DNA from 2 places in the Paraburkholderia sp. USG1 genome. Region 2 is predicted to be linked to the other one. Evidence: riboswitches for the same ligand, from Rfam matches in the RefSeq annotation. Region 2 holds a riboswitch; the other holds the start of a gene.
The links. Region 2 has a riboswitch for fluoride ahead of NE850_RS00285 (2,3-bisphosphoglycerate-dependent phosphoglycerate mutase). Riboswitches for the same ligand answer to the same signal wherever they lie in the genome.
Positions count from the first base shown of each region.

Region 1: another riboswitch for fluoride. It lies ahead of crcB (fluoride efflux transporter CrcB); the one in region 2 lies ahead of NE850_RS00285 (2,3-bisphosphoglycerate-dependent phosphoglycerate mutase).

Region 1 is NZ_JAMWXW010000011.1:215,955-229,477, reverse strand. Features, by position in the region: gene NE850_RS17060 (NAD(P)-dependent oxidoreductase) at 1-546, opposite strand, end outside; gene NE850_RS17055 (Rrf2 family transcriptional regulator) at 702-1,157, opposite strand; gene NE850_RS17050 (hypothetical protein) at 1,245-1,715, opposite strand; gene NE850_RS17045 (DJ-1/PfpI family protein) at 2,034-2,615, shown strand; gene NE850_RS17040 (hypothetical protein) at 2,759-3,085, shown strand; gene NE850_RS17035 (ATP-binding protein) at 3,091-4,851, opposite strand; gene NE850_RS17030 (ammonium transporter) at 5,255-6,442, shown strand; fluoride riboswitch at 6,607-6,668, shown strand; gene crcB (fluoride efflux transporter CrcB) at 6,744-7,124, shown strand; gene NE850_RS17020 (alkaline phosphatase family protein) at 7,529-8,884, shown strand; gene NE850_RS17015 (hypothetical protein) at 9,149-9,538, shown strand; gene NE850_RS17010 (hypothetical protein) at 9,538-9,756, shown strand; gene NE850_RS17005 (superinfection immunity protein) at 9,783-10,115, opposite strand; gene NE850_RS17000 (hypothetical protein) at 10,186-10,461, opposite strand; gene NE850_RS16995 (2,4'-dihydroxyacetophenone dioxygenase family protein) at 11,029-11,466, shown strand; gene NE850_RS16990 (nuclear transport factor 2 family protein) at 11,546-11,902, shown strand; gene NE850_RS16985 (SDR family NAD(P)-dependent oxidoreductase) at 11,986-12,801, shown strand; gene NE850_RS16980 (SDR family NAD(P)-dependent oxidoreductase) at 12,856-13,523, shown strand, end outside.
Region 2 is NZ_JAMWXW010000001.1:58,627-64,280, forward strand. Features, by position in the region: gene NE850_RS00275 (histidine phosphatase family protein) at 1-505, opposite strand, end outside; gene NE850_RS00280 (1-acyl-sn-glycerol-3-phosphate acyltransferase) at 556-1,383, opposite strand; gene NE850_RS00285 (2,3-bisphosphoglycerate-dependent phosphoglycerate mutase) at 1,391-2,158, opposite strand; fluoride riboswitch at 2,451-2,517, opposite strand; gene fumC (class II fumarate hydratase) at 2,589-3,968, opposite strand; gene NE850_RS00295 (DUF3331 domain-containing protein) at 4,025-4,468, opposite strand; gene gltA (citrate synthase) at 4,502-5,654, opposite strand, start outside.

The DNA.
Region 1 (13,523 bases), on a different contig from region 2:
GGCGTCGGTCAGCAAAGTGTTGGCGCCCGTGCGGAATTTTCCCGTGCGCTCGCCCGGTGCGATCAGCGCGGCCGGGGCGAAGAAGGTCCAGTCGAGGTCGGTGACGCCGCGGTAGTAAGCGAACGCGTCCCGATGCGCGAGCGCGATCGCCTTGTAGGCATCCGGGAAGCCTTCCGCATCGACTAGTTGCTTGCCCGGCGCCACTTCGAGCGAACCCGCGCCGCCCACCACGACGAGGCGCTTCAGGCCCGCCGCGCGCACGCCTTCGACGAGCGCACGGGTGGCCTTGCAGAGCGCCGCGAGGTCGTCCTGCGGCGGCGCATAGGCGCTCGCCACCAAGTCGTGACCGCGCACCGCCGCGCCCACGCTTGCGGCGTCGAGCAGATCGGCTTGCGCCGCTTTCAGATTCGCCACACCGGCCGGCACGCGCGCCGGATTGCGCGCCAGCGCCGTCACCTGATGCCCGCGGCGAGCGGCTTCCGCGGCAACCCGCGAACCAATCATGCCGGTGGCGCCGAACAACGCGATCTTCAACTGTTTGCTCATTTTCAATGCTCCTTCATTGATATATATGTAACCATATTGATTACATATAACCGGGAAAAAAGAGGGGCATGAGCCCCCGTTCGTCGAGAAGCGCGTGTTTCGATTGACCGGCACGCGCCCCTTTCTTCCTGCTTTCCTGCTGCCTTTTTGCTACCTCACCCGTGCGAGCGTTTCTTGCGTTCGCGCAGCTTTTCGGCGCGCACCACGTCGGCTGTGGCGTCGGCCAGCGTACGCGCGCCGAGCGAAGCCTCCATAGCCTGCTGCGCTTCGTCGATGATGCCGCGCAACACGCCCTGAATGTTGCGCCCGACCATGCACGCCGGATTCGGCTCCTCGCGATGCAATGCGAATAACTGCGCGTCATCCACCGCACGATACACCTCGAGCAGGGAGATGTGTTCAGGCGCCCGTGCCAGCAGCGCCCCGCCGCCCGCTCCCAGTTGCGAAGTGGTGAGGCCCGCTTCCGCCAGCATGGTCAGAAGCCGGCGGATCAGCGCGGGATTCGTGTTCACGCTGCCCGCGATCATTTCCGACGAAAGCGGCACGCCCCCCTGCAACGACAGCAGCGCGAGCACATGCACCGCAAATGCAAACCGGCTACTCGTGTTCACAGTAAACCCGTCCGGCAACGACAATATGTAACCATAGTAATTACATTTAATCCGGCTGTCAAACGGCCATGCGGTCCGGCCGGCATATCACTTGTCCATCTGCTTTTGCGCGTCGCTCGACTCGCCCGAGGACGAAGCCGACGCGTTCGCCGACGACGCCGAGCTCTGCGCCGACCACTCCTGGAGCTTGCGCCCGGCCGATTCGAGGCTCTGGCCGGTGAGCGACGCGGCCTTGCCGAGTTGCGCATTGGTGGCGCTCGCCGCACTCTGCAGATTCGCCTGCGCGGTCGAAGCGAGCGCGCTGGGGTCGATCCTGATCGACGGCGCGGAAGCGGATTCGAGATTCTGCTGCGCGGCGGATTTGGTCGCGTCGACCTGCTGGCCGACGTAGCTGGCCGCCTGATCGAGCTTCTGACCGGCGACCTGGGCCGCGTCGTTGAGCTTGCCGGCGACCTGGCCCGCGGACGCGTCGTTCTTCTGACAGGCGGCGAGGCCGCCGAACACGACGGCCACGAACGCGGCACGGCGCAACAAAGATGAATGGATAGGTAAAGTCATATTTCAGTGTGAGCCGCGTCGAGCGGCTTCCGCATGCGAAAACGCGCCAATGATACGCCGTTGTGCTGCACGCGCTCTTCAGCAAGCTTCCCGGTACGCTCATCGGTGAAGCCTCGAAGCCCGCTCGCCCGAAACCGCGTTATGCGCTCAGGCCCATGTGGGCGTCGAGTTCAGGGACACCGGGCGCGAGCGCCATTCGATCGTATCCATTGCGTGATCCGTCGCGGTTCTGTCAAACGTAGTGGAGTAGACTGCTTGAGCTTATAGGTGCGTCAATGACGCATTCGCTGTGTTCCGTTGATCAATTGGAGGCATACGATGGCGGCAAAGAAAATTCTGTTTCTGACCGGCGACTTCGCCGAGGATTACGAAACGATGGTGCCGTTTCAGGCGCTGCAGGCAGTTGGCCATGTGGTCGACGCAGTCTGCCCGAACAAGAAGGCCGGTGACCGGATCAAGACCGCGATTCACGATTTCGAAGGCGATCAGACCTATACGGAAAAACCCGGCCATCAATTCACGCTCAACGCCACCTTCGAAGACGCCGATCCGCGCCAATACGACGCGCTGGCGATAGCAGGCGGCCGCGCGCCGGAATATCTGCGGCTCAATCCCAAGGTAATCGAAGTCGTGCGGCAATTCGCCGAAGCGGGCAAGCCGATCGCCGCCATCTGTCACGCCGCGCAAATGCTGGCCGCCGCCGACGTGATCCGCGGCAAGCGCATTTCGGCCTACCCGGCCTGCGCGCCCGAAGTGAAAATGGCGGGCGGCGAATACGCCGACATTCCCGTCGACGCCGCGATCACCGACGCCAATTTCGTCACCGCCCCGGCGTGGCCCGCGCATCCCGAGTGGCTGCGCCAATTCCTCGTGCTGCTCGGTACACGCATCGAGCTCTGATCCCTTCTGCCTGATCCATACCGGCGAGCGCCCTGCCCTTGCGGCAACCCGCGCTCGTCAAAACTCATCCCATTTGAGACTAGTCCGATAGTTTGCAACGGAAGCCTTTCCTATAGTCGCCGGCTGACTTGGGAGTGTTTTCAATGGAACTGACCGACTGGATCGTGATTCTCGCCGTCGTGCTGCTGACAATTGCCTTTTTCTGCGGACGCGGGCCGGCCAACTGGTCGAGTGAAAATCGCGCGCGACGTCTGGCCGGCATGCGCATGCTGGTTCAGGCCGCGTGGTCGATGTGGGCGGCGCTGCTGCTCGTCGCGCGCGGCCTTTTTGCACTGAACGGAATACACGGCGTGCGCCCCACGCCCCTCCAGCTCATGGCGGGTATCGCCGTACTCATCGCTTGCGGCTGCTACTGGTCGATTCGCGGCAGGCAGTTGCTCAAACCGCGTCGTCTCTTTACCGCGTCGTAACCGAGCTAAGGCGTACTGATGCCGGGCTTGGCATCGGCGGCATGCGCGGCGGCGCTGCTGCTGCCACTGCTGCTGCCGCTCTTTCGATCACGCTCCTCCAGGGCCGGGCGGGCGTCGCGAGCGGCCTGAACACCGGGCGCCGTCGGCGGCCCTTGCGTACCGGCAGCCAGTTGCGCGATCCGCGCGTCGGCTTCAGGCAGCGACAGATAGAACGTCGTGCCCACGCCTTCTTTCGACTCCGCCCACACGCGCCCGCCGTGCCGCTCCACCACGCGGCGCACGAGCGCGAGGCCGATGCCCTCGCCGGCCGCCACATTGCCGTGCAACCGCTGAAAGGCGTTGAATAGCCGCGGCAAGGCAACCGCCGGAATGCCCAGGCCGTTGTCCCTCACATAGAAGATCCGCAGCGAATGCACGCCCGGCGGCGCCGGCGTCGTACCGATCTCGATCCTGCCCTCCCGTGACGGATCCAGGTAATTCACCGCGTTGCCGATCAGATTCGCGAACACCTGTTCCAGCGCGGTAGGGTCGCCCCATACCGCAGGCAATTCGTGCACGTGGACGTGAGCGCGCCGCGCCCGGATCGAGCCTTGCATCGCATCGATCACGCGCGGCACGATATCGCGCACCTCGACCTTCTGCTGCCGGTACTCCACCCGGCCCACGCGCGACAGCCGCAACAGCGCGTCGATGATGTGCGAGGCGCGCAGCACCGCCGTCTGCAGATAGTGCAGCGCTTCGCCGATATCCTCGTCGACCACCCGTTCGATGCGCTGCCGCGTGCCGGCCGCGAGCGACGACTCGCGCACCGCGACGCGCAGTTCGTCGCACGCGCGAATCAGCTCCTTTGAGAAGCCTTGCAGGTTCACCAGCGGCGCGCGCAGATCGTGCGACACGCTGTAAATGAACATTTCGTTTTCCTGAGTCTGCTGACGCAAGGTCTCGTTGATGCGCGCGAGTTCGCCGGTGCGGCGCGCCAGATCGGCCTGGAAGCGCGCCTGGATGCGCTCGGCTTCGAGCAGGCGGCGGCTCGTCTCGTGCAAGGTCAGATCGAGGCGGGCGATTTCATCGCGTCCCGGACCGATCGGCGCCAGCGGTTCGTTGCCCGCGAGACGCCCGGCGTTATCGGCAAGGAGCGCGAGCCGGCCGCGCACACCGCGCGTGAACAACCAGACGGCCAGCGCGACGAACAGCAACGAGCCGAGCACCGCCGCGACCACCAGGGTTTGCTGCCGCTCGCGCGCGGCGTCGGCGGCATTCGAGCGGAGCGTGTCGAGACGCCGCTCCTCGGCCTGGAATGCGGCGAGCTGCTGACGAAACCGGTCGAGCACGTCGGTCGGCGCGAGATCGCGAAAGCGCGCAAGCACGTCGCGCCGCCGGCCGGAATGCAGCATGTCCTGAACGCGGTCGGACCATTGCCGGTAGGCCTGCACCGCCTGGCGCACCTGAACCACGCGTTCGACCTGCGCCGGATTGTCGGCGACCAGATCGGCCAGTTGGTCGATGCGCCGGTCGACGTCCATCCACACCGTTACCGGTGTGGCGAAATGGGCGTCGTTGGCGAGCACCGCCCCGCGCAGCGCCACGGACTCGCCCAGCACCGGGTCGAGAATCGCGGTGGTCTGACGCAGCACGTCCTGGCTATGGATGGCCCAGCGCTCCGCCTGCGCCGCGTCCGACTGGGCCTTGACCAGCCCGGACAACAGCGCCAGTTCGAAGACGGCCGGAATCGCGATCAGCAACAGGCCTTTGGTGGTCAGTCTCATGCGTGCGCACTGGAGGTCGGTGGCCGGCAGATCATGCTCGGGGACGGCACATTATGTCGGCGATTACCCAGGAAAACAAAGAGGGCACGCCATTGACCAGGCATTTGCCGCAAAAGAATGCCGGATGAATGTCGGCCCCACGTTAGGGTTTTGAATTAAACGTAAATGAAATCGAATATTTTGCCCATTTTTGGTTCGCTCCGCCCTTGGTTACGACGTTATGCACACTAACTGTGCCGGCTAAAGCCGCAAAAATGTGCAAAGGCGTGTCCGCAGCATTTAACAAAGCACCCAACCAATCCCATCCCGGTGCCGAACTGCACCGTATCGACGCGTTTTGGCACAACTTTGGCCCGCTTCTTGCATTCATTGCCCGCTTTTTTGTCATCAGCAGGACACATCGATGGAAAGTCTTAAAACCGGCACCGATACCCTCTTCCTCTTACTCGGCGCCGCCATGGTGCTGGCGATGCACGCTGGGTTCGCCTTTCTCGAACTCGGCACGGTGCGCAAAAAGAACCAGGTCAATGCACTGGTCAAGATTCTGGTGGATTTCTCGGTCTCGACGATCGCCTACTTCTTTATCGGCTACGCGATCGCCTACGGCGTGCAGTTCTTCGGCAGCGCCGAGTCGCTGGCGGCACACAACGGCTATGCGCTGGTGCGCTTCTTCTTCCTGCTGACCTTCGCCGCCGCGATTCCCGCGATCGTCTCGGGCGGCATCGCCGAGCGCTCGAAATTCAATCCGCAACTCTTCGCGACGTTCGTGCTGGTCGGCTTCATCTACCCGTTCTTCGAAGGGATCGCGTGGAACGGCCGCTTCGGCATCCAGAACTGGCTCGCCGAGGTGTTCGGCGCGCAGTTCCATGACTTCGCCGGCTCGGTGGTCGTGCATGCGTTCGGCGGCTGGGTCGCCCTGCCGGCGGTATTGTTGCTGGGCGCGCGCCACGGGCGCTACCACCGCGACGGGGGCATCGCCGCGCATCCGCCGTCGAATATTCCGTTCCTCGCGCTGGGCGCGTGGGTGCTGGCGGTCGGCTGGTTCGGCTTCAATGTGATGAGCGCGCAGACCGTCGACAAGATCAGCGGCCTCGTCGCCGTCAATTCGCTGATGGCGATGGTGGGGGGCACCCTGACCGCGTGGCTCGCCGGCCGCAACGACCCCGGATTCACCTACAACGGGCCGCTTGCCGGACTGGTGGCGGTCTGCGCCGGCTCCGACATCATGCATCCGCTCGGCGCGCTGGTGACGGGTGGCATTGCCGGCGTGCTTTTCGTTTATATGTTCACCTGCGTGCAGAACCGCTGGCGCATCGACGACGTGCTGGGCGTATGGCCCTTGCACGGTCTGTGCGGCGCGTGGGGCGGCCTCGCGGCGGGCATCTTCGGCCTGCGCGCGCTCGGCGGCATGGGTGGCGTGTCGTTCGGGGCGCAACTGGTCGGCACGCTGGGCGGGATTGTGGTGGCGACGCTCGGCGGCGCGCTCGTGTACGGCGCGATCCGGCTGACAGTGGGCCTGCGGCTCGACCAGGAAGACGAGTACAACGGCGCCGACCTGTCGATCCACAAGATTTCGGCGACACCCGAGTAAGAAAGCTTCGGCGGCGGTTTTGCTTCGCATGAGCGCACTGGCGGCTCCGGCTCCCGCACGTGCGCCTCGCCACCGGGCATGCCGGATCCGGGCGGACAGCGCGGGCCGGCGGGCTGTCCGCGCCCACGCCGAACTGTCCCCACATGCCCTCGCCGGTGTTAGACTCCTGCGCTGGAGATGGCATTCTCCTTTAACCGCCCTTGTGGCTGATGATGCCTGCTCGCCCGGATGATTGCGGACGCAGCATCGCGCTCCATGCTCAGCCCGGTTTGTCGACACCCCCGGTTTTGCCAGGCCTCCCATGTATTGGTCCATTCTCGCCGTCGGAATCGGCGGCGCGCTCGGTTCGTTGTTTCGCTGGTTTCTGGGCATCCGCCTGAACGGCCTGTTCAGCGGCTTGCCGCTCGGCACTTTCGCCGCCAACGTGATTGCCGGCTACGTCATCGGCGTCGCCGTCGCAGGGTTTGCGCGGGCGCCGCAGCTCGCACCGGAATGGCGGCTCTTCGTCATCACCGGCTTGATGGGCGGTCTGTCGACCTTCTCGACTTTTTCAGCGGAAGTCGTGCAGCGGTTGCAGGACGGCCGGCTCGGCTGGGCTGCGGGCGAGATCGTGATTCATGTGGGTGCGTCGCTCGTGATGACCATTCTCGGCATCGCAACGGTGTCGTTGCTGTCGCGCTGAAAGCGCCACGCGCCGCGCCACTCCAGGCGCGGATGCTCCTCTCCTCCGATCCACCCGACTTCCTACGGCTTGCCATCAGTCGGGTTCGCAAAGGCCTATTGGATCGAGCGAAGCGGGAACAACTTGCCTTCAGCGAGAACTGAAGTTGAACGGCGATGTAACGTGAACTAGCCTTAACGTCTAGCCGGAAGCAAGACTCTGGTATAGAGCCTGCGTTGAAAGTGCGGCTCTTCTGCAACGAGTATTTGAGCTATCCGATCCCGGCTCGCGCTGCAAGCCGCCAATGCAGGAGACAGGTTCGCGTCAGGAGGTCTGCAGTGTCGCGCTCCCGTAGTTTCCTGCGGGGCGCGAACCTGGCAGGCGACATGGTCGCTGTGATGCCGTTGTACGGAGGCAGCATGTCAATGGACAACATTAAAACCATCATCATCGTCATGATGGAGAACCGGTCGTTCGACCATGTTCTCGGTTATCTGAGCCTCGACGGAAAAGACGTCAACGGACTCTCTGCCGACCCCGCGTGGCAGCAGAATTTCGCGAATCTTTACGACGACAGGACATATGCGATCCATGCTCTCTCGCCGGCGACCCAACTGATCCCCGACCCTCCGCACGACCGCACGCCGATTTCGATACAAATAAACACGCCGTGCGCGAGTGGAGGCTGCCCCGAACTGGGTGGGTTCGTTGCAAGCTACGCGGCACGACACCCTGCGCCAGCCGATCTCTCGATGGTAATGGGCTATTACACCGCCGATGCGCTGCCTGTTTACGATTTCTTCGCAAACCATTTCACGATTTGCGATAGCTGGTTTGCGCCGCTTCCGACCGGAACCCAGGCCAATCGCCTGATGGCCATGTCGGGAGAGAGTGCGATTAGCGACAACGTTTCTGGTTTTCTCCCACAGCAGTCCCTGGTATATGACTGGCTGACCGCACACGCCACAAGCTGGTGTGTCTACCAGTCGGGAGGATTTTTCCCGTTCTTCAGCCTGATGCCCAAGTGGTTGCCCGAAATAGTGACGTCGCTCGCCTTGCCGTTGGATGGCATTGGCGGCAGGTTCAGGCGGTATTCGCGCTTCAAGGCAGACTGGACGAACGGTTCGAACATGCCTCAAGTCATTTTCATCGAACCGGAATACACGGACGGGCCACACCGGACTCCGAATGACGACCATTCGCCTACCGGCGTTGCTCCAGGGCAAGCGTTCCTCGCCGACATCTATCAAACGATTTCCACGTCAGAGCGATGGAATGAGACGCTGATGATCGTCACGTACGACGAGCATGGAGGGTTCTTCGATCATGTCAGTCCCCTCGATATCCCGACCGACGTTGCCGGATATCGGTTTCAGACTACCGGGCTGCGGGTACCAGCATTCCTGATCTCGCCCTATGTCACGCCGGGCGGCGTCTTTTCCGGCGACCTGGACCATACGTCGATCCTTCAGCTTCTCGCGGATAAATTCAACGCCGGCGGCACGTACTCCGCCCCGGTCAGTGCACGCACACAACTTTCGAAGCTCAGTTCCGCCCTTTCCGAAATGAAAACGCCGGGCCCTGCGCCCAGGCTGAATGTGCCAATGCCGGGAAACTCACCTGTACCGTCTCCCGTTTCGCAGCCAGTTGGCCTTTCGGCATGTGCACAAGCCTTTCGTAGCGTCGCGCTCAAAGTTCAGCAGGATCATCCGGAATTGCTGTCTTCGCCGAACTGGGGAGACCTCGCGGGCTTTGTCGCGACCTACAAGGGCGCGTCGTGAATCGACGCAAGGTCTATGTCCGTCTGGATTACTGCTGCACGCAGCGTGAAGCGGAGAAAGGAGTGACGTGGCCGCATTCCCGAGGCCGCATTCCCGATAACCTGGTCATTAGCGGGTTGGCGAGCGCGACAACGACGATGTCATTGTTTGCCAAAATACCTGTATGAATGTACAGTATCCCGCACGGACTTCCGTCGCGGTGTTGGGTGCGCGACCGCCGTGTGGCCGCATGCGACGGCGCCTCATGCGTAGGAACCGTGAGTCGTGCAAGGTTTGGAACGACTGGAAAAATACGGAGAAGACATGCTTCGATTCTTGGGCCTCGGCGCACTGCTGCTGACAGTTGTTTCTACTGTGTCGGCAGGCGAACGCTATGTGGAAGTCTGGAATCCGCCTGAGGCGCGGGCCGACGCACCGCCCGCCAAACTGTCGCATAAACAGTCGATACATCGGCACAGTGCTTCGCGGACCGTGAAATATCATGCACGAAGCGCTCGGGCGCCCGCGCCGAAGTTGATTGCGAAACAGCGTGAAATCCCGGCGGATTCGCGAACCGCAACACCTGATCTGACAGACATCCCGCGGCAGATCACGCCTGAGGGGAACATCCTGCGGGTCGATTCCCGCCAGGCTTATGTCGGGGTGTCGCGTTAATGGAATCGGAAACCTACCACGGCTACAACATCTGGGGACATGCAATACAGCAGCATGAGGAACCGCATCGACCTGGACCTTACGCTGCCAGCGGAACCATTACTCAAAACAACAGGGTGATTGAAGCGTCCGGTGTCCTTGGCTTTTTCGATACTGACGAGGGCGCGCAGCAGGCTGGACTCGAATGGGCTCGCGCATGGATCGACAGCCACGGGTAGACCGTACCTTGCCATGCGGAAAAAACTCAATTCCTTGGGCAGCGATTGCTCCTTGCCGCAATGCGCGCTACCAACGGCACCAGCCGAGGGTTGACCACCGGGATTGAACTGGCACGACCTTCGGATCGGGCAACGATTGCGTTGATGGTAACGCGTGCAACTGCGCGTTGCGCCCGTCTTGCGAAGTGCTTCAATCGACGGTCGCTGACCGGATGCCGCGCCCATATCAGCGCAGCGAACCAGCCCAGAACCGTCCACCCGAGCAGAATGTTCACCATCGTCACCGCAAAGGCGTCTTCCCGGTTTCTGGCGTCGGCAATCATTGCGGGCGCCAGATAAAGCATCAGCACAGCGATCACGACCGCACCTTGAATAATCTTCAGCATTTCGACACCTCGCTACAGCCTTGATCAGCAGACGCCTTTCGAATTAATGACGCGAGTACAGGCGAGCAGCCGACTGGTCAGGTTGACGGCTGCCAGACACCACGGATTGCGCAACCACGCCGCCGTACGAATCATTGACGGAGCCGACCGCATCGTTGCGTTCCGCTGCGACGGTTTGTGCGCTCTGGCCTCGTTGTGACGCGGGAGCCCCGACCGAAGGACGGTAGGAAGGCGCCGGTCCATAGCCGCTGGCAAATGCAGGCGCAGCGATGGAGGTAGTGGCCGCAACGAGCAACATCGCAAGAAGTCTGTTTTTCATGATGGATCCCTAATCCGGTTTCAAGAGCGGTGCAAGTCGGTGAGACGCGCGCCGCTGACAGAATTCAGTTTAGGTGGGACCTATCTTTTTTCTATGCCGATAGCGTGAAATCACAATTGCTACGGGGCGAACAATCGGCGTTGGCCCGCCTGTGCAGGATTTGCGTGCGCCCGCTGCCACTGCCGTTTCCTGTCTCGTCTTTCGATGTCGACCTTTGCTGGCAGCTTCGCCCTGAGGATTCAGCGGCGCAGCAGTGGCTCTGCGACACCATTGCACGTACGGTGAGCGGAGCCTGTGTTTCGCACCCTGAGAAGTCCCTCGGCGTGCGGCGCAAATCATGGACGCCAGACATTGGGTGGCCCGATGCATGAGTCATTCCGTTTCCGGTACGCGGCGAAGGAATCGAAGCCGTGCATTGGCGTCCGCACACCTCCACACCTCCACTGCACTGTCAGGCAACCCGAGTTGCGCTAGCGTGCAATCTTTGTCTCGTTGCCTGCGATATCGTTGTTTCACCCACAAACCTTACCGAACTCGATTCTGGTTCGGCGAAATCAGGAGACGACGATGGAAATCAAACCGAAGGTTCGCGAAGAAGCCGTTCAGATCGACGACATTCCGTGGAAGCCCTTCCCGGACGCACTTTCCCGAGGCGGCATTCGCTGGAAGATGCTCCACGCCTCGCCCGAGATGGGCGCGTGGACTGCGATTTTCGACTGTCCGGCCGGCTCGTCCTTTAACTCTCACTTTCACGTCGGGCCAGGCGAATATCTGCTGACAAAAGGCCGCATGGACGTCCGTGGCGGCAGCGAGGATGGCGGCGACACCGTCGTGGCGCCGGCATACGGCTACGAGTCTGCCAATGCCCGTCACGACAAAACCTCGTTCCCGGTCGACAGTGAGTTTTATATGACGTTCCTCGGCCCGCTTTCCTTTATCAAGGAAGACGGCACGCCAATCGTGGTGGTCACCTGGGACGAAGCCCAGCGCGCGTACGCGGGCTGAAAAGTCCGCTTTCCATGTCATGTATCGGCACGCTCATCGTTGCCGATACATCCCGCCGCCCCTCCTGTGGACATTCGACATGTCAAATTCCTCTGAACAGACCGAAGCTGCAACCAGGCAGATCCTCGACCATCATCTCGGCGCCTTTGCTCACGGCGTTGCGGAGATTCTCAAGGATTATGACGACGACTCCGCGCTCGTCACGCCGGACAAGACCTTTCGCGGCCGCGAGGAGATAACCGGCTTCTTCAAGGCCTTCCTTGACGGCGCGGACCCGGCGTTCTGGCCGGCGTTCAGGATTACGAGCATGAGCACGGTGCGCGACGTGGCATACCTCGCGTGGGAGGCGAAGCCCTGGGTTACCCTGGCAACGGACACACTGGTCGTCAAGGACGGAAAAATTGCGGTTCATACGTTCACGGCATTTCCCGCCTGACCGGGCACATCGGGCGTCACGCATCGTCTACGAATCATGTAACGCGAAGTCATTCGAAAGTACTACTACTCAAGGAGACAATCTTGACCCGCAAACTTGAAAGTCGCGTCGCCGTCGTAACCGGTTCCAGTTCGGGAAATGGACGAGCAATCGCGCTAGCTCTCGCGCGCGAGGGCGCGCATGTCGTCTGCTCTGATCTGAAGAAGTCGGCACTGCAAGGCGGCTACGAGAAGGATATCGAAACCGATACCGATGCGGTCATCACCCGGGAAGGCGGCAAGACCACGTTCATCGCGGCGGACGCCAGCAAAGCGGCCGACGTCCAGAAGATCATCGGCCATGCGGTTTCGACCTTCGGCCGGCTCGACATCATCGTCAACAACGCGGGCGTGTTTACCGGTCTGCACAGCATCATCGACGAGACGGAAGAGCAATACGATTTCACGATGAACGTGAATGCAAAAGGCGTTTGGCTCGGTTGCAAGTACGCTATCACGCAGTTCATGAAACAGGAACCGCTGACGACGTCGACCGGCGCCCAGGTCCGTGGCCGGATCGTCAACATCGCGTCCATCGGCGGCCTGGTCGGGCTGGCGCTCGAACCGGCTTATTGCGCGTCGAAGGGAGCGGTCGTCAATCTGACACGCGAACTCGCACTCGACTTCGCGCCCGAGCGCATCAACGTGAACGCGATCTGCCCCGGGTTTCTCGCAACCGCGATGGTGCGCTCCTTCCTCGAAAACGACGATACCAACAAGCTGCTTCACGACCTGACGCCGTGGCCGCGCGTCGGCACCGCGGACGATGTCGCGAGAGCCGCGCTATTCCTCGCTTCCGACGACGCGGAGTGGATGACGGGTTCCATGCTCACAGTCGACGGCGCCTTTACGGCACGCTGAACGCGGTAACGGCCAACCCGTTGCGGCTGGCCATCCTTTCTCCCAGGAGGATTCATGGAAAGGCTCAAAGGAAAGGTCGCCATCGTCACGGGCGCAAGTTCGGGATTCGGTCGCGGCATCGCAATGGCGTATGCAGCGGAAGGTGCCAGCGTGGTTGTCAGCGATATCCACGAGGCACCGAACCAGGGCGGCTTCGAAGGCAACCCGCAGTTGACTACCGTAGCCGCCATTACCGGGGCCGGCGGCAAGGCTCAGTATGTGGCATGCGACGTGACGAGGCTCGACCAGGTTGCGAACCTGGTCAAGGAAACGGTCCGGCTCTACGGCGGTCTCGACGTGATGGTCAACAACGCCGGTATATATCGGGCCGGCAAGCTTGCCCACGAGTTCGCGGTCGAAGACCTCGACGTCTGCTTCGACGTGAATGTGAAAGGCACGTGGTTCGGCTGTCAGGAAGCCATCAAGGTATTTCTGAAGCAGGCGCGCGGCGGCAATATCATCAACATCGTTTCGACTGCCGGCTTGCAAGGCCACCCGAAGCAGTCCGTCTACAACATATCGAAGGGCGCGGCCGCTAATCTGACACGCTGCCTGGCAATCGAATATGGGCGCGACAGGATTCGCGTCAACGGTATCTGCCCCACGTATGCGAAAACGTCGTTGACACGCGCGCTATTCGACGACAAAGACTTCGACAAGGTGTTCACGGACGCCATTCCGCT
Region 2 (5,654 bases):
AGGCCGACAATGGCAGTTCAAGTGCCTGCGTGAGGATGACCCGGTTGACGCTGTCGTGCGCGACAAGCGCCACCGTCTCACCCGCATGCGATCCAAGCAGTTCCCTTATGACGTCGGCTGTGCGCAAGGCCAGCGCCTGCAACGATTCGCCGCCGGGAAATCGCATCCATTGCGGCGCGGACTTCCACAGCGCAAACTGGGCCGGAAACTGGGCACGCGCGACATCGTAGGTCTTCCATTGCCATTCGCCATAATCGAGGTCGTCAAGGCCGGGTTCTACGCGCGATTCGATCGAGCAGGCGGATGCTATCGTGTTACCCGTGTCCCGGCATCGCTGAAGCGGACTCGTGTAAATGATCGTCGGCGCATACCGCGCGCTAACCGCGCTGGCCAGGGCCTGCGCCTGGCGCTGGCCCAATGCTGTTAACGCCAGCTGGGCACGTCCGCGGAACCTCGGCGGATCAATTCCCTCTACCTGCCCATGTCGGGTCAAGATGATACGCATGAGTGTCCTCCCTGATTTACTCTTCGAAATGCAACGCGTTGCCGGTTGCTCTAGTCATGCGCGGCTTCATAAGGCACGTCCTGAAGCGCTGCGCCGGCGGTATCGATCGTCATCGCACCTTCCGCTGCGCCTTGCGTCGGACCACAATGGTATGCGGCTGCGTCAGCCACCGATATGGCGATGGGCGGCCACCACTGCGCACCGCACTTTGCAAACAGCCGGCTTTTCTCGGCACCCCGGATCTGTAATTGCACTACGGTCGCACCAGTACGCGCCCGCAGCCATGTCACGCCCGGACGGATGGTCGCGCCGGGCACGATGGTGCCAGTCGGAAAAATCATCACGGCGTGCTGCTGCCTGAGTGCCTGCAGAAGCCGTCTCAACCCAAATGGCGCATTCGCCCCAAGCGGCACAACCCGGCACAATCCCAGGCGCTCGCCCAGCGCAAGGCCCACCCTGCCGTACCAGGCATCCCGTGAATAGCTTGTGTCAATCGCATACGTCATCAGCACCGGGCTCGCCATTGCGACGATCAGTCCGTCGAGATGAGAAACGTGATTGGCACAAACGATGACGTTTCCGCTGCGGATCTGATCCCATGTCGCTGGATCGATGTGTACCGATACGCGAAACAGTCTGAGCACAATCACGCGCAACGCCCGCGCCAGTAGCAGCCTTACCTTCCGCATTTCGTCAGGCCGTAATCGGCGCACGCAGTCAACGCGCGGTGACAGGTCAACCGCATCGCCACGTTGGGTGTCCGAGCCACGTCCTGCGCTGATCGCTGCCGTCCTTGCCAACAGCAGACATTGCCTGTGTTTTTGCCACGCATCACTTTCACTCCCCACTCCCCGAATGCACGCAAAATCGGGCGACATGCTCGCGCTAGCAGGCCTGCCGGCGGCTGCCGGGAAGGTCTACATCGCCCGCACTGTCCACTTCCAGATAACATCGACAGGTCGGTTTCATGTCATGGTCAAACCAGTAGATGAGCGGTATGCCGTTGGGTACGTTCAACTGGGCCGCTTCATATTCGGATATGCCATCGAGGATCTTGATCAGGGCACGAATGACGCTTCCATGCGCGCAAACAATCACCCGCTGTCCGGAAACAGTCGCGGGCCGGACGACCTGTAGCCAGAACTCATTGACGCGGCTTACCACCGCACGTAGTGATTCGGTACGAGGCAGCCGCCAGGGCGACACATGCGCATAACGACGATCCAGAATGGCATCGCGCGCATCTCCGCCTGGTATCGCGGGAGGCTGCCCGCAATACGAGCGGCACCAGTGAAGCACCTCCTGATGACCATAGATCCTGGCGGCTTCCGTGCGCAGCTTGCCGGTCAGGTCACCGTAATGCCGGCCATTCAGGCGCCAATCGTGCTGCAGCGGTACCCAGCTTTGTTTCAGCTCCTCAAGCATCAACCATTGCGAGAGAATTGCGCGCCGGAGAAGGGAGGTATAAGCCATATCGAACGACCAGCCCTCGCGGGCCAGAACCTGTCCGGCCTTGCGTGCCTGCAGCGCGCCATGCTCAGTCAGGTCGATGTCTGTCCAACCCGTAAAACGATCCTGCCCGTTCCACTCGGTTTCGCCATGGCGGACAAGGACAAGTGAATAAGGCCCTGCGTTTTTTTGCTTGATGCTCATACATTCCTCGCAACGCCAGACTCCGCCTTCCAGGCGACTCCCCCAAAGGCAATCGCACGCGCCGGGCATACGATCGAGCTCGCCTTTTAATCGCTCGCTACCCAGCGGGCTGATCCCTTACCTGCCCCGAAGGTCCACGGAAACGACCGGCGTGCACGAGTGCTATCCGGACAGAGGCATGGATATAAGCGCCAGCGGTAATCAGGTGTCGATTTGCAGAAGAAGATAGGTTTGAAGAACTCAAACCTGGGCAGCAGAACGCCGCAGATATGCCTACGGGTTCCCTATCCAGGGCCCTGTAGGCATCATCAGCCGGTTGGACCGGCACTTATCGGAGGTATGCCATCTCCGTTGAAGGGAGCTTAATGGCTTTTGGTTGGTGGCGCAATAACCCCTCTCCCAGGTGAGCACAGAACAACGCGGACGATTGTCATCTGCTGGTTCCAACCATGTCGTGCGGTTTCACCCACTCGTCGAACTGTTGTTCGCTCACATGGCCGAGCGCCAACGCGGCGGATTTCAGGGTCGTGCCATCCTTGTGCGCCTTCTTTGCGATCTGCGCGGCCTTGTCGTAGCCGATGTGCGGATTGAGCGCCGTCACCAGCATCAGCGATTCGTTCAGCAGCGTGTCGATGCGCGAGCGGTTCGGCTCGATGCCAACCGCGCAGTGATCGTTGAAGCTCTGGGCGCCGTCTGCGAGCAGACGCACCGATTGCAGCACGTTGTGGGCGATCATCGGCCGAAATACGTTCAGTTCGAAGTTGCCGCTCGCGCCGCCGAAGTTCACCGCGACGTCGTTGCCGAATACCTGGCAACACAGCATCGTCACCGCTTCTGACTGCGTCGGGTTCACTTTGCCGGGCATGATCGAGCTGCCCGGCTCGTTCTCGGGAATCGACAGTTCGCCGAGCCCGCAGCGCGGGCCGCTCGCGAGCCAGCGCACGTCATTCGCGATCTTCATCAGGCTTGCTGCGACCGTCTTCAGCGCACCATGCGCGAACACCAGCGCATCGGCCGCGGCCATCACCTCGAACTTGTTCGGCGCCGATAGGAACGGCAGGCCCGTCAGCCGGCCGATCGCGGCCGCGACTTTGTCGGCGAACTGGTGATGCGCGTTCAGCCCGGTGCCGACCGCGGTGCCGCCAAGCGCGAGCTGATACAGATGCGGCAGCGCCGATTCGACGTGCTCGATCCCGTGATCGAGCTGCGCGACGTAGCCGGAGAATTCCTGACCGAGGGTCAGCGGCGTCGCGTCCTGCAGGTGCGTGCGGCCGATCTTGACGATCTCTGCAAACGCGTTCGCCTTGCGGTCGAGCGTCGTGCGCAGCGCCTGCAGTGCGGGCAGCAGATGCTCGACCAACGCGCGTGCGGCGGCCACGTGCATCGCGGTCGGAAACACGTCGTTCGACGACTGGCCACGGTTTACGTCGTCGTTCGGATGCACCTTGCGCGCTTCGCCGCGCTCGCCGCCGAGCAGCTCGCTCGCGCGGTTCGCGATCACCTCGTTCAGGTTCATGTTGGTCTGCGTGCCGGAGCCGGTCTGCCAGACCGCGAGCGGGAATTCGCCCGAATGCTTGCCGGCAACGATTTCGTCGGCCGCCGCGACGATCGCGCCGGCCTTCGTCCTGTCCAGCACGCCCAGTTCCAGATTGACCTCGGCGGCCGCGCGCTTGATCAGCGCGAGCGCGACAATCAGTTCAGGCGACTGCTTCTCGGTCGAGATGCAGAAATTCTGCAGCGAACGCTGCGTCTGCGCGCCCCATTGACGCGCGGCCGGGACGGCAATTTCACCGAACGTGTCGCTCTCCATGCGGACTTCCTTGAATGTCTCGGACAACCTCGTTCTCCTCAGATTGGGTTTGCCGCCTATAGGGACATCATCGCTGTTTCAGCGGCCGGCTCGAACGTAACGGGCACCAGGAGCTGACCGGGCATCGCACACTCGATGCAGTCAGGCAGGATCATTGCGCCTTCATGACGACGTCCGCAGCGCAATGCTGGTTGATAGACGCGATCGCGTCGTCGGACATGGATGCGCGTGACGACGCAGGGGCCCGCCCGTCTCGCAGCACCGATCTTCCATTTCTGCTCGCCGCAAAAGCCGGCCCGGGGATCGCTCCACGACAGCAGCACCGTCTCCGCATCGATGCGATCAATCAGCCGGATGGTCGGAAGACTACTACCGCCGATCACCGCTTCCGTAGCACGCCTGACCGGAGCGCCCGGTTTCCTGGTACGACCTATCGGTGAACTCGACAGATCGAGTAAAGCCAGTGTGCCAGCCCACTTCGGGTCCCGCCCGGTTCTCATCAGATCCTCCTGAATTAGCCTGAATCGCGCGGACTAACCACGCCTTGCCAGCGGCAACGCCTCTCGCAGGGCTTCGCCGATAAAGAGCTGACGCGGCCGCCCGATCTTTTGTTCGGGGTCCGCAATCATTTCGTTCCACTGCGCGATCCAGCCCACGGTGCGCGCCATCGCGAAGATGCAGGTGAACATCGACGTCGGAATGCCCAGCGCGCGCTGCACGATGCCCGAGTAGAAGTCCACGTTCGGGTACAGCTTGCGCGACACGAAGTAGTCGTCTTCCAGCGCGATCTTTTCGAGCGCCATCGCGAGCTTGAACAGCGGGTCGTCGTGCAGGCCCAGCTCTTCGAGCACTTCGTGGCACGTCTCGCGCATCAGCTTTGCACGCGGGTCGTAGTTCTTGTACACGCGGTGACCGAAGCCCATGAGCTTCACGCCCGAGCTCCTGTCCTTCACCTGCTGGATGAATTCGGGGATGTGGTCGACCGAGCCGATCTCCTCAAGCATGTTCAGCGCGGCTTCGTTCGCTCCGCCATGCGCCGGGCCCCACAGACACGCGATGCCGGCCGCAATGCAGGCGAACGGATTCGCGCCCGACGAACCGGCAAGACGCACCGTTGAAGTCGACGCGTTCTGCTCGTGGTCCGCGTGCAGGATCAGGATACGGTCGAGCGCGCGCACCAGCACGTCGTTGACCTTGTACTCCTCGCACGGATTCGAGAACATCATGCGCATGAAATTCGCGCTATATGACAGGTCATTCTCTGGATATACGAACGGCTGGCCTACGGTGTACTTGTAGGCCATCGCGACGAGCGTCGGCAGCTTCGCGATCAGACGGATCGCCGACACCTCGCGATGTCCGGGATCGTTGATATCCAGAGAATCGTGATAGAACGCCGACAACGCACCGACTGCGGCAACGAGGATGGCCATCGGGTGCGCGTCCCGGCGAAACCCGCGGAAGAAAAAATGCATCTGCTCGTGGACAAGGGTGTGCTTCGTCACTGCCTCGACAAATGCACGCTTCTCTCTGGTGTCGGGCAGTTCGCCCTTCAGGAGCAGATAACAGGTTTCAAGAAAGTCGGCGTTCTGCGCAAGGTTATCGATCGGATAGCCGCGATATAGCAGCTCCCCCTTGTCACCATCGATATAGGTGATGGCAGACTCGCATGCTGCCGTCGACATA